Desulfopila inferna: one gene and its partner. The protein of the gene in region 2 interacts with the protein of the main gene of each other region in a pairwise test. Links are inferred from orthologs where the notes say so. Each region holds a gene or a part of one and is shown on either strand. Other genes may lie near its edges.

Region 1 (4,092 bases), on a different replicon or contig from region 2:
GGCATCTCGTTCTGTCCACTCTGCATACCATCGATGCGGGACAGACCATAAACCGTATTCTCGGTATGTTCGAAAAGGATGAGCAGCCGCAGATCAGGAACAGGCTGATTGATACAATCAGGTGGATCGTCAGTCAGAGGCTGCTTCCCCGTATCGGCGGAGAACGTGTGGCGGCCATGGAAGTATTGCGTACCAGCCTGAGGGTGAAGGATCTTATTCTCAATGGAGAGTCCGAGGACAAGACCTTCTACAATGTCATCAAAAACGGCTCAGCCCTTGACATGCGCACTTTTGACCAGCATATTCTTGAGCTGTACAGTCATGGCATTGTCAGTGAACAGACGGCCATGACCTATTGTTCGCACAGGAATGAGATGCATCGCGGTATTGATCAGGTGAAAGCAGAGCGCGGCGAGGCAACCACTTCGCTCACAGGACTAGCCATGGAGGAAGAGGAAACTACGAATACCGGTTATTAGTGCCTTACTCCTTAAAAGCTGCCATTTAACAAGAAAACGAGAAATGTATTTAAAATCGTGAATGAGAGCTCTACAGACAAGGCACTTATCCAGCTCAGCCGGGCTAGTGCCTTACTCCTTAAAAGCTGCCATTTAACAAGAAAACGAGAAATGTATTTAAAATCGTGAATGAGAGCTCTACAGCCAGGGTACTTATACCCCTCAAGGGGGTACTGTAAAGAGTCCAGCTCAGCCGGATAGTACTCTTTGCTTCCAAGATTCTGTTATAAAAAGATTAGTAGATTAAAGGAAAATAGCCCTAGTATACCTCCGAGGAATATCAAGCTCGGCTGAATTAGCTGGCTTGGCTGCTTTTCCAGAATAGCCTGCTATACACTCGAAAAAATGAGGAAGAGATGAATACAATCTGCCGCTCCTGTGGAAAACAACTGAAATTGAGCACAAAAATGCTTGAGAGCATACATAAGCTGAGCCCAGAGAAGACCATCCGCATAAAATGTCCGGGATGTTCTGAGGTCATCGAGCTTGATCGTTCCATGTTGTCGCCCGCTCCAAAAGCATCAGCAGCACAGACACCTGCGGCACAAACGCCGACAGCGAAGCGGCCGGCAGCGAAGGCAAATACCGACGCATCCGGTAAACCGGGAGCTGCTGGTAATGCATTCATCAGGCCGCCTGCTCCGCCTGACATATCCTGGCTTGAAGAGGGCGTGTTTGATGAAGAACAGGTTATAGAAGATGTACCCCTTGCCATGATTCTCATGGAAGATTGCGAAAGCAGGGACACAATAATCGAAAGCATAGAGGGAATCGGGTATAAAACCGAAATTGTAAAAAATGTCCAGGATGCCATGGAGAAAATGCAGTTTGTCGAGTATTCCGCTGTTGTCCTGCATTCCCGTTATGAAGGAAACGGACTGGAATCCTCGGCTTTCCATAAATACATGTGTGATATGTCCATGGCGAGACGGCGCTTTATCTTTTATACCCTTGTGGGTAGAGAGTTTAAAACTCTTTATAATCTTCAGGCACTGGCGTATTCAGCGAACCTGGTTGTAAATGAGAACGAAATACCGTATTTTAATGTCATTATACGAAAGGCCATCCCGGAGTATGAGGAGCTTTTCGGCCCGATCACGGAGGAACTTCGTATGCAGGGCAAATAACTAGAAGTGAGCAACTCCCGGAGAACTGTTTCCGGGTTCATGGAAATTTTTCCAGGCATATCCTGATTATCCCGCTGTACCTGTCGAGCTTTCCTTATCCGTAGAATGATAGTCCGGTCTTCAAGTCGTCATAGAATTTGTAAGATGCGCTGTCACTCTCTTATACACCAACGTAAATCTCATGATAATAAATCTAATTACCACCACCCGTTTGAAGATCAAAAATGCCGTTATGCAGGGGAAGCGCAAATCACTTAGCTTTCTACCTGGAAAGTTCCGCAACGGTACTGCTGGAGAAAACCCGCTCCCGCCCGAGCAGGCTGAAAAGAAAAATGAAAATTCCCCTCCTCAACAACAGCAGGTCGACAGAGAGGCCCCGCAAAAAGCCAGGCCGGAAAAGAAAAAGAAATGGCAGCTGAGCAGCTTTCAAGTCGATCCTCTTCCCGGTAAGGTCCGGTTTCATGATATCGGACTTCCCCAGCAGGTGATGCGGGCTATCGCTGATCTGGGTTTTCAGTACTGCACCCCGGTACAGGCTGAGTCTTTACCTCATCTGCTTGAGGGCAAAGATCTTGTAGCCAATGCCAATACCGGCACGGGCAAGACGGCGGTGTTTCTCATGGCCATACTGACGCGGCTTCTGGGAGAGAATAAGGAGAAGAAATCCGACAGGGTGAGGACACTCATCCTGGCTCCGACCCGCGAACTCGTTATTCAAATAGCCGCAGAGGCCAAAGAGCTCAGCCGCTATACACATCTGCGGGTGGCAGCCGTCTACGGCGGCACGGAGTATCGCAAGCAGATGGAATTCTGCGAAAAACGCTGTGATATTGTGGTCGCCACCCCGGGCAGGTTGCTGGATTTCTGTCAAAAAGGGGTATTGAATCTGCAAAGCTGCGAAATAGTGGTGATTGATGAGGCCGACCGGATGCTGGATATGGGGTTCATTCCTGATGTGCGCCGCATTATGGGCCAATTGCCGAACAGAGGAACGCGGCAGACCCTGATGTTTTCGGCAACCATAACCGAAGAAGTTAAAAGACTAGCTTCCCAGTGGTGCAAGGATCCGGTCAATGTTGTGGTAGAGTCGGAGCAGGTTGCCGTTGAAAGTGTGGACCAGAAGGTTTATCTGGTGACTGCTTCGGAAAAGTACAAAATTCTCTATAATCTCATCAAGGGGAACGGAGGCGGGCGAATTGTGGTATTTGCCAACCAGAAAGCGGAGGCGAGAAAGCTCTATGAGAGATTGCGTCGCAATGAAATCAATTGCACTTTGCTCACTGGAGATGTACCTCAAACAAAAAGGACAGACCGCCTCGAACGTTTCCGGGCCGGTGGTATAGAGGTTCTGGTGGCTACCGATGTGGCCGGCAGGGGGCTTCATGTGGAGGGGATAACTCATGTCGTCAACTATAGCCTGCCATATGAGCCGGAGGACTATGTCCATAGAATAGGCCGAACCGGTCGAGCCGGCGCCGCCGGGGTTTCCGTCAGCTTTGCCTGCGAGGAGGGCAGCTTTATCCTGCCGGATATCGAAGAATTCATGGGAAAAAAGCTGGAATGCTTTTCGCCCGAAGAGCACCTGTTGATAGAACCGCCTAAAGGTGTGCCCTATAGTGGGCCAAAGGCGCCCAACAGCGGCAGTAAAAATTACAAGGCAAAGTCAAAAGGCCGGAGCTACCATGGCAAGCGGCAGCCGAAAAGGAACGCCTGAGGACGCCTGAAGGCCCATCTGATTTTCTGTAGAAAAATATCAGAATTTTTGCGGTCACGAGGACTTGTCCCCGACTTTTGCGGGATGGTCGATTGGAATCCCGGCATCTTCGATGATTTTCCTCTTCTTTGATTGATCGTAGAAATCAAAAAAAAACATAGATAAAACAAGGTCGAGGCCTTGCCAATACATGCTTGTGTAATACAATGTACACTTGAGTTGAAAGCAAATAGCAGGATTTCGAGGATGTGGCACAAGTGCAGGCGGAAGCGCAAATATCCTTGACCTGCAGATCGGCTTTTTCGAGTGGATTTAAATAGAACAAACCGCGAAGCCAGGCATGGATGCATGTCTGCATCCTCATATTTGCCGCAGTTCCACATCATTTTTTTTTCCTCAAAGTCCAGGTTGGTTGCTGGTCTGTGAAGAAAAGCTTGTAAATGCGTTGAAAATTTGCTATATGTTTCTAGCTTATAGTTTATGAAATTGCACTGACAGCGGTCTCATTTCATTAACCACCCGAAAAACTCGGGAAAAGACAAACCTTAACCTATTTGGGCTTTGGTCCAAAAAGAGCGAAATCCATGACAGAAGAATTAAACCAATTATCCCAGGAATCAGGCGGAGAAGAGTTAAGTTTTGCAGAACTCTTCGAAATGGAAGAAAACAATAAAGTAGTTGCCGTCGGCGATGTCGCCACAGGCACCATAATCGGATCCGTTGAGGATTACTT
Region 2 (4,236 bases):
TGCCCGGACAACAGGTGCCACGACTAATTGTGCAATACGATCTCCTCTGGTAATACGGAAATCCTCCGTGCCGAGATTGATAAGCGCTATCTTGATCTCTCCCCGATAATCCGCATCTATCGTTCCCGGGCTGTTGAGCACGGTAACACCATGCTTAACCGCTAGTCCGCTGCGGGGCCGTACCTGAATTTCAAAACCTGGAGGAATGGCAACTGCCAGTCCTGTTCCGATAAGAGCACGTTCGCCGGCCCTCAGGATCAGAAAGGTGTCAACCGCGGCACGGATATCCATGCCCGCGGCATGTTCTGTTTCATAGGCAGGCAGACCCAAATCGGCGGTGGCCTGTCGATCCAGACGGCAAAAGGTGATTATTTCTTCGCTCATTGATTTTTTCAATTCAAAAAAAAAGCCGGATCAATAACGATCCGGCTTTGCATTAAATAATTACCACGCGTTCAGTCGATTACAGCAGGGCTTTACGGCTCAGACGGATCCGGCCTCTATTGTCGACATCGAGAACTTTCACCTCCACAGTGTCACCCTCGTTGAGCACGTCGGTAACCTTGGCAACACGTTTGGTATCCAGTTCGGAAATGTGAACAAGGCCGTCAGTTCCCGGCAATACTTCAACAAAGGCGCCAAAATCCTTTATGCTCTTTACCACTCCGGTGTAGGTCTTGCCTATTTCAACCTCGGCTGTAATCGCCTTGATCTTCTCGATCAATGCTTCAGCTTTGCTGCCATCCGAGGTGAATATCTTCACCAGACCGCTGTCATCAACTTCTATTTTGGCATCGTATTCAGCAGACATCTCTTTGATGATTTTGCCGCCCGGGCCGATAATATCCCGAATCTTATCCGGGTTTATTTTGATAACCAGATACTTAGGAGCATATTCTGACACTTCTTCACGTGCTTTGGAGATTCCTGATTTCATTTCAGCAAGAATGTGCAGCCTTCCTCTCTTGGCTTGCTCAAGGGCATCTCCCATGATTTCACGGTCAACCCCGGCAATCTTGATATCCATCTGCAGTGAAGTTATGCCGCCTTCAGTGCCGACCACCTTGAAGTCCATGTCGCCGAGATGATCTTCATCGCCGAGGATATCGGAGAGAATAACAACCTTGTCTCCTTCCTTGATAAGTCCCATGGCAATGCCTGATACCGATTCCTTGATCGGTATTCCGGCGTCCATCATGGCCATACTGCCGCCGCATACTGTTGCCATGGAAGAAGATCCGTTTGACTCCAGCACTTCTGAAACCACCCGAATCGAATAGGGAAAATCCTCTTCACTGGGCAGAACCCCGGATAAACCGCGCATCGCCAAGGTGCCATGGCCGACATCCCTTCTTGAAGGACCTCGCATCATGCGCGCCTCGCCCACACAGAATGGCGGAAAGTTATAGTGGAGCATAAACCTTCTGTTTTCATCGCCAGTGAGGGTTTCAATGCGCTGCTGGTCTCTCTCGCTGCCGAGGGTTGCCGTCACCAGGGCCTGGGTTTCTCCGCGGGTGAAGAGCGCAGAACCGTGTGTTCGCGGGAGGTAACCGACTTCACAGGTAATATTACGAATCTGATCAAAGGAGCGCCCGTCAATCCTTCGCTCATCATCAACGATCATTTTACGCATGACCGTCTTCTTGTAAGATGACAGCAGATCACTGATTTCCCCGGCCCGATCGCCGCTTTCATCAAGCTCGGCAATCACTTTTTTCTTGAGCTCATCGGAAAGACGACCCCGTTCCATTTTATCGGCCGTGGTGACTACTTTGATCACACCCTCGGAGGAAACCTCTTTTACCTTCTCCAGAAGGGCTTCATCAATCTGCGGTGGTTCGATAATTCTTTTCTCGCGTCCATTGGTGGACCTCAAATCATCCTGCAGATCTATCAATGGCTGTATCTGCTCGTGCACAAAAAATATGGCTGATAATACTTCAGCTTCGCTGAGGCTGTCGGCCTGGCCTTCGACCATGACAACAGCATCTCGGGTACAGGCTACAACGATGTTCATGCTGGATTCAAGCAGCTCGTCCGCCGTGGGGTTGATAACGTAATCACCGTCTATATATCCAACCCGGGCACCGGCCACAGGTCCGCCGAAGGGAATGTCGGAGAGGGTCAGAGCGCATGATGCACCGACCAATGCCAGAACATCCGGGTCATTCTGGGTATCAGCGGATAGAACAGTGGCGATAACTTGCGTCTCGGATGCATAGCCCGCGGGAAACAAAGGACGCAGCGGTCTGTCTATAATTCTGCAGGTCAACACCTCATGATCACTGGGGCGACCTATCTCTCTTCTGAAATAGTTGCCCGGTATTTTGCCGACAGATGCCAGTTTTTCCTGATATTCGATGGTCAGCGGCAAGAAACCCAACTCGGGTTTATTTTCCTTGCCTGCAACCGCGGTCACCAGGACAACGGTCTCTCCTGACTGGATCACAATAGAACCAGAGGCCTGTTTGGCCAGTTTACCGGTTTCAATGGAAATGTTTTTCCCACCTATTTGTGCTTCTACTTTTTTATACATTTTAACTCCATAGTTATTGCATCAGGGAAATGCCCAGCGCCACTAATATGACTGGATTATCCACCAGCCCCGTATGCTCTTTTTTTTCCGGAAATGCGTATTTACCTACCCGGTTATACCGGATAAGCAGTGCCTTTAAAAAGCATGTTCTTACAAACAATTGTAAAATTACTTAAAGACACCAAAAACAACAGACTATTGCGGAGTCTTCCGGAATAGTCTGTTAAATAATGGCACGAACGTAAACATGAAAAGGGCAGAAGCCCTGCACAATCACTATTTACGAATACCGAGCTCCTGAATCAGGGCTCTATATTTATTTATATCTTTTTTCTTCAGATAATCAAGAAGGCTCCGCCTCTGTCCGACCAATTTCAGCAACCCTTGTCGGGAATGATGGTCCTTTTTGTGAGTTTTAAAATGATCGGTGAGGTAATGAATACGGTCCGTCAGCAGAGCAATCTGCACCTCTGAAGAGCCTGTATCCGAAGGATGCACCTTAAATTTCTCAATTATTTCACTTTTCTTTACAGCTGTCTGTGCCACAACAAATCCTCCTGAAATGTCATCCGGACAAATTCGCTGGTATCTTTTGAAAACGAATTTGATCCAATAAAAACTCCATAAGCACCTTCATAAATAATTTCCTGACCCAGCTAAACAGGATAAGAAAATATTCCCAGGGTACTCAAATACACATGCCACAACAAGCGACCTCTTAAGCTGTCCCTTGAGGGGTGATAACAGTACAACTAAATATCACAAAAAAACAAGACTTACCATGTCAATGATTCAGTCGACCCGGACCATGGCCTTAAGGCGTCTGCACCTCTGCCCCTGCCGGTGGCAACACCCTATCCATTAATTAGGATTTTTGCAATAGATTACATACATCATTTACAGATAATGCTCCAGCCAAAAAACGCTCGTAGGCATTCTCCGCCGTGAAATCCTTACCAGAAAAACTGTCCGTTACCGAGAAAGAACCGCTCCGTATGCGGCGCAGGCTGCTGAGATAGGCGCCGCAACCCAGCATCCGACCGATATCTGCGGCCAAGGTGCGAATGTACGTGCCTTTACTGCAGATTACCCTGATAGTGAGCTCCGCACCGGAGCCACTGAGTATGCCATTCTCATCGACTCTCTCTATCTGCCGGATATGTACATGGCGCGCCTCTTTCTTCACCTCTATGCCTTTGCGTGCATAATAATAAAGAGGCTTTCCTTTATGCTTCAAAGCCGAGTAAACAGGAGGTATCTGCATCTGCTCTCCGACAAAGCTTGTCAGACACCTTTCAACCACCTCTTCGGCGAGAGGTTCCACCGCAGTCGTGGCGGTAACCTGCCCCTCCGGATCCTGTGTTGTCGTCTCCACCCCAAGTGTCAGAGTAGCGAGATATTCCTTTTCCCCTTCCATCAGCGAAGAGATTATTTTTGTGGCCGGCCTTCCGGCGCAGATAACCAGGAGACCACTGGCGAAAGGATCGAGAGTTCCGGCATGCCCTACTTTTTTGATCCCCAGGAGACGCCGAACATTTTTCACCATGGTAAAGGAACTAGGGCCGGCGGGTTTATCCACCAGAAATACCGCCGCTTCAATATCTGACATAAGATTTTTATTACATTCAGGAGGATCGCTCAAACATTCGTGTCAATTCGTCGGTGACAATCTGATGCACCTGTTCAGCGGTCTTGTCGGT

Evidence for each region.
Region 1: the proteins of pnp (region 2) and JWG88_RS04650 interact in binary tests that used the Escherichia coli proteins (3 or more experiments, as listed by UniProt). The link is inferred for Desulfopila inferna from one-to-one orthologs.

Annotation. Positions count from the first base shown.
Region 1 is NZ_JAFFQE010000002.1:136,383-140,474, reverse strand. What follows is about bases 1,269-4,092. They hold JWG88_RS04650 (DEAD/DEAH box helicase), read left to right. Parts: upstream 1,269-1,826; coding sequence 1,827-3,359; downstream 3,360-4,092. Other genes in these bases: JWG88_RS04645 (30S ribosomal protein S1), read left to right, coding at 3,944-4,092; JWG88_RS04655 (hypothetical protein), read left to right, coding at 1,269-1,645. In the rest of the region: JWG88_RS04660 (type IV pilus twitching motility protein PilT), read left to right, coding at 1-479; more of JWG88_RS04655, read left to right, coding at 875-1,268.
Region 2 is NZ_JAFFQE010000003.1:391,617-395,852, forward strand. Bases 1-2,968 are described here. They hold pnp (polyribonucleotide nucleotidyltransferase), read right to left. Parts: upstream 2,537-2,968; coding sequence 464-2,536; downstream 1-463. Other genes in these bases: dut (dUTP diphosphatase), read right to left, coding at 1-384; rpsO (30S ribosomal protein S15), read right to left, coding at 2,813-2,968. Outside these bases: more of rpsO, read right to left, coding at 2,969-3,082; tRNA pseudouridine(55) synthase TruB, read right to left, coding at 3,402-4,145; JWG88_RS10010 (DHH family phosphoesterase), read right to left, coding at 4,162-4,236. UniProt on the Escherichia coli protein: Involved in mRNA degradation. Catalyzes the phosphorolysis of single-stranded polyribonucleotides processively in the 3'- to 5'-direction. Also involved, along with RNase II, in tRNA processing.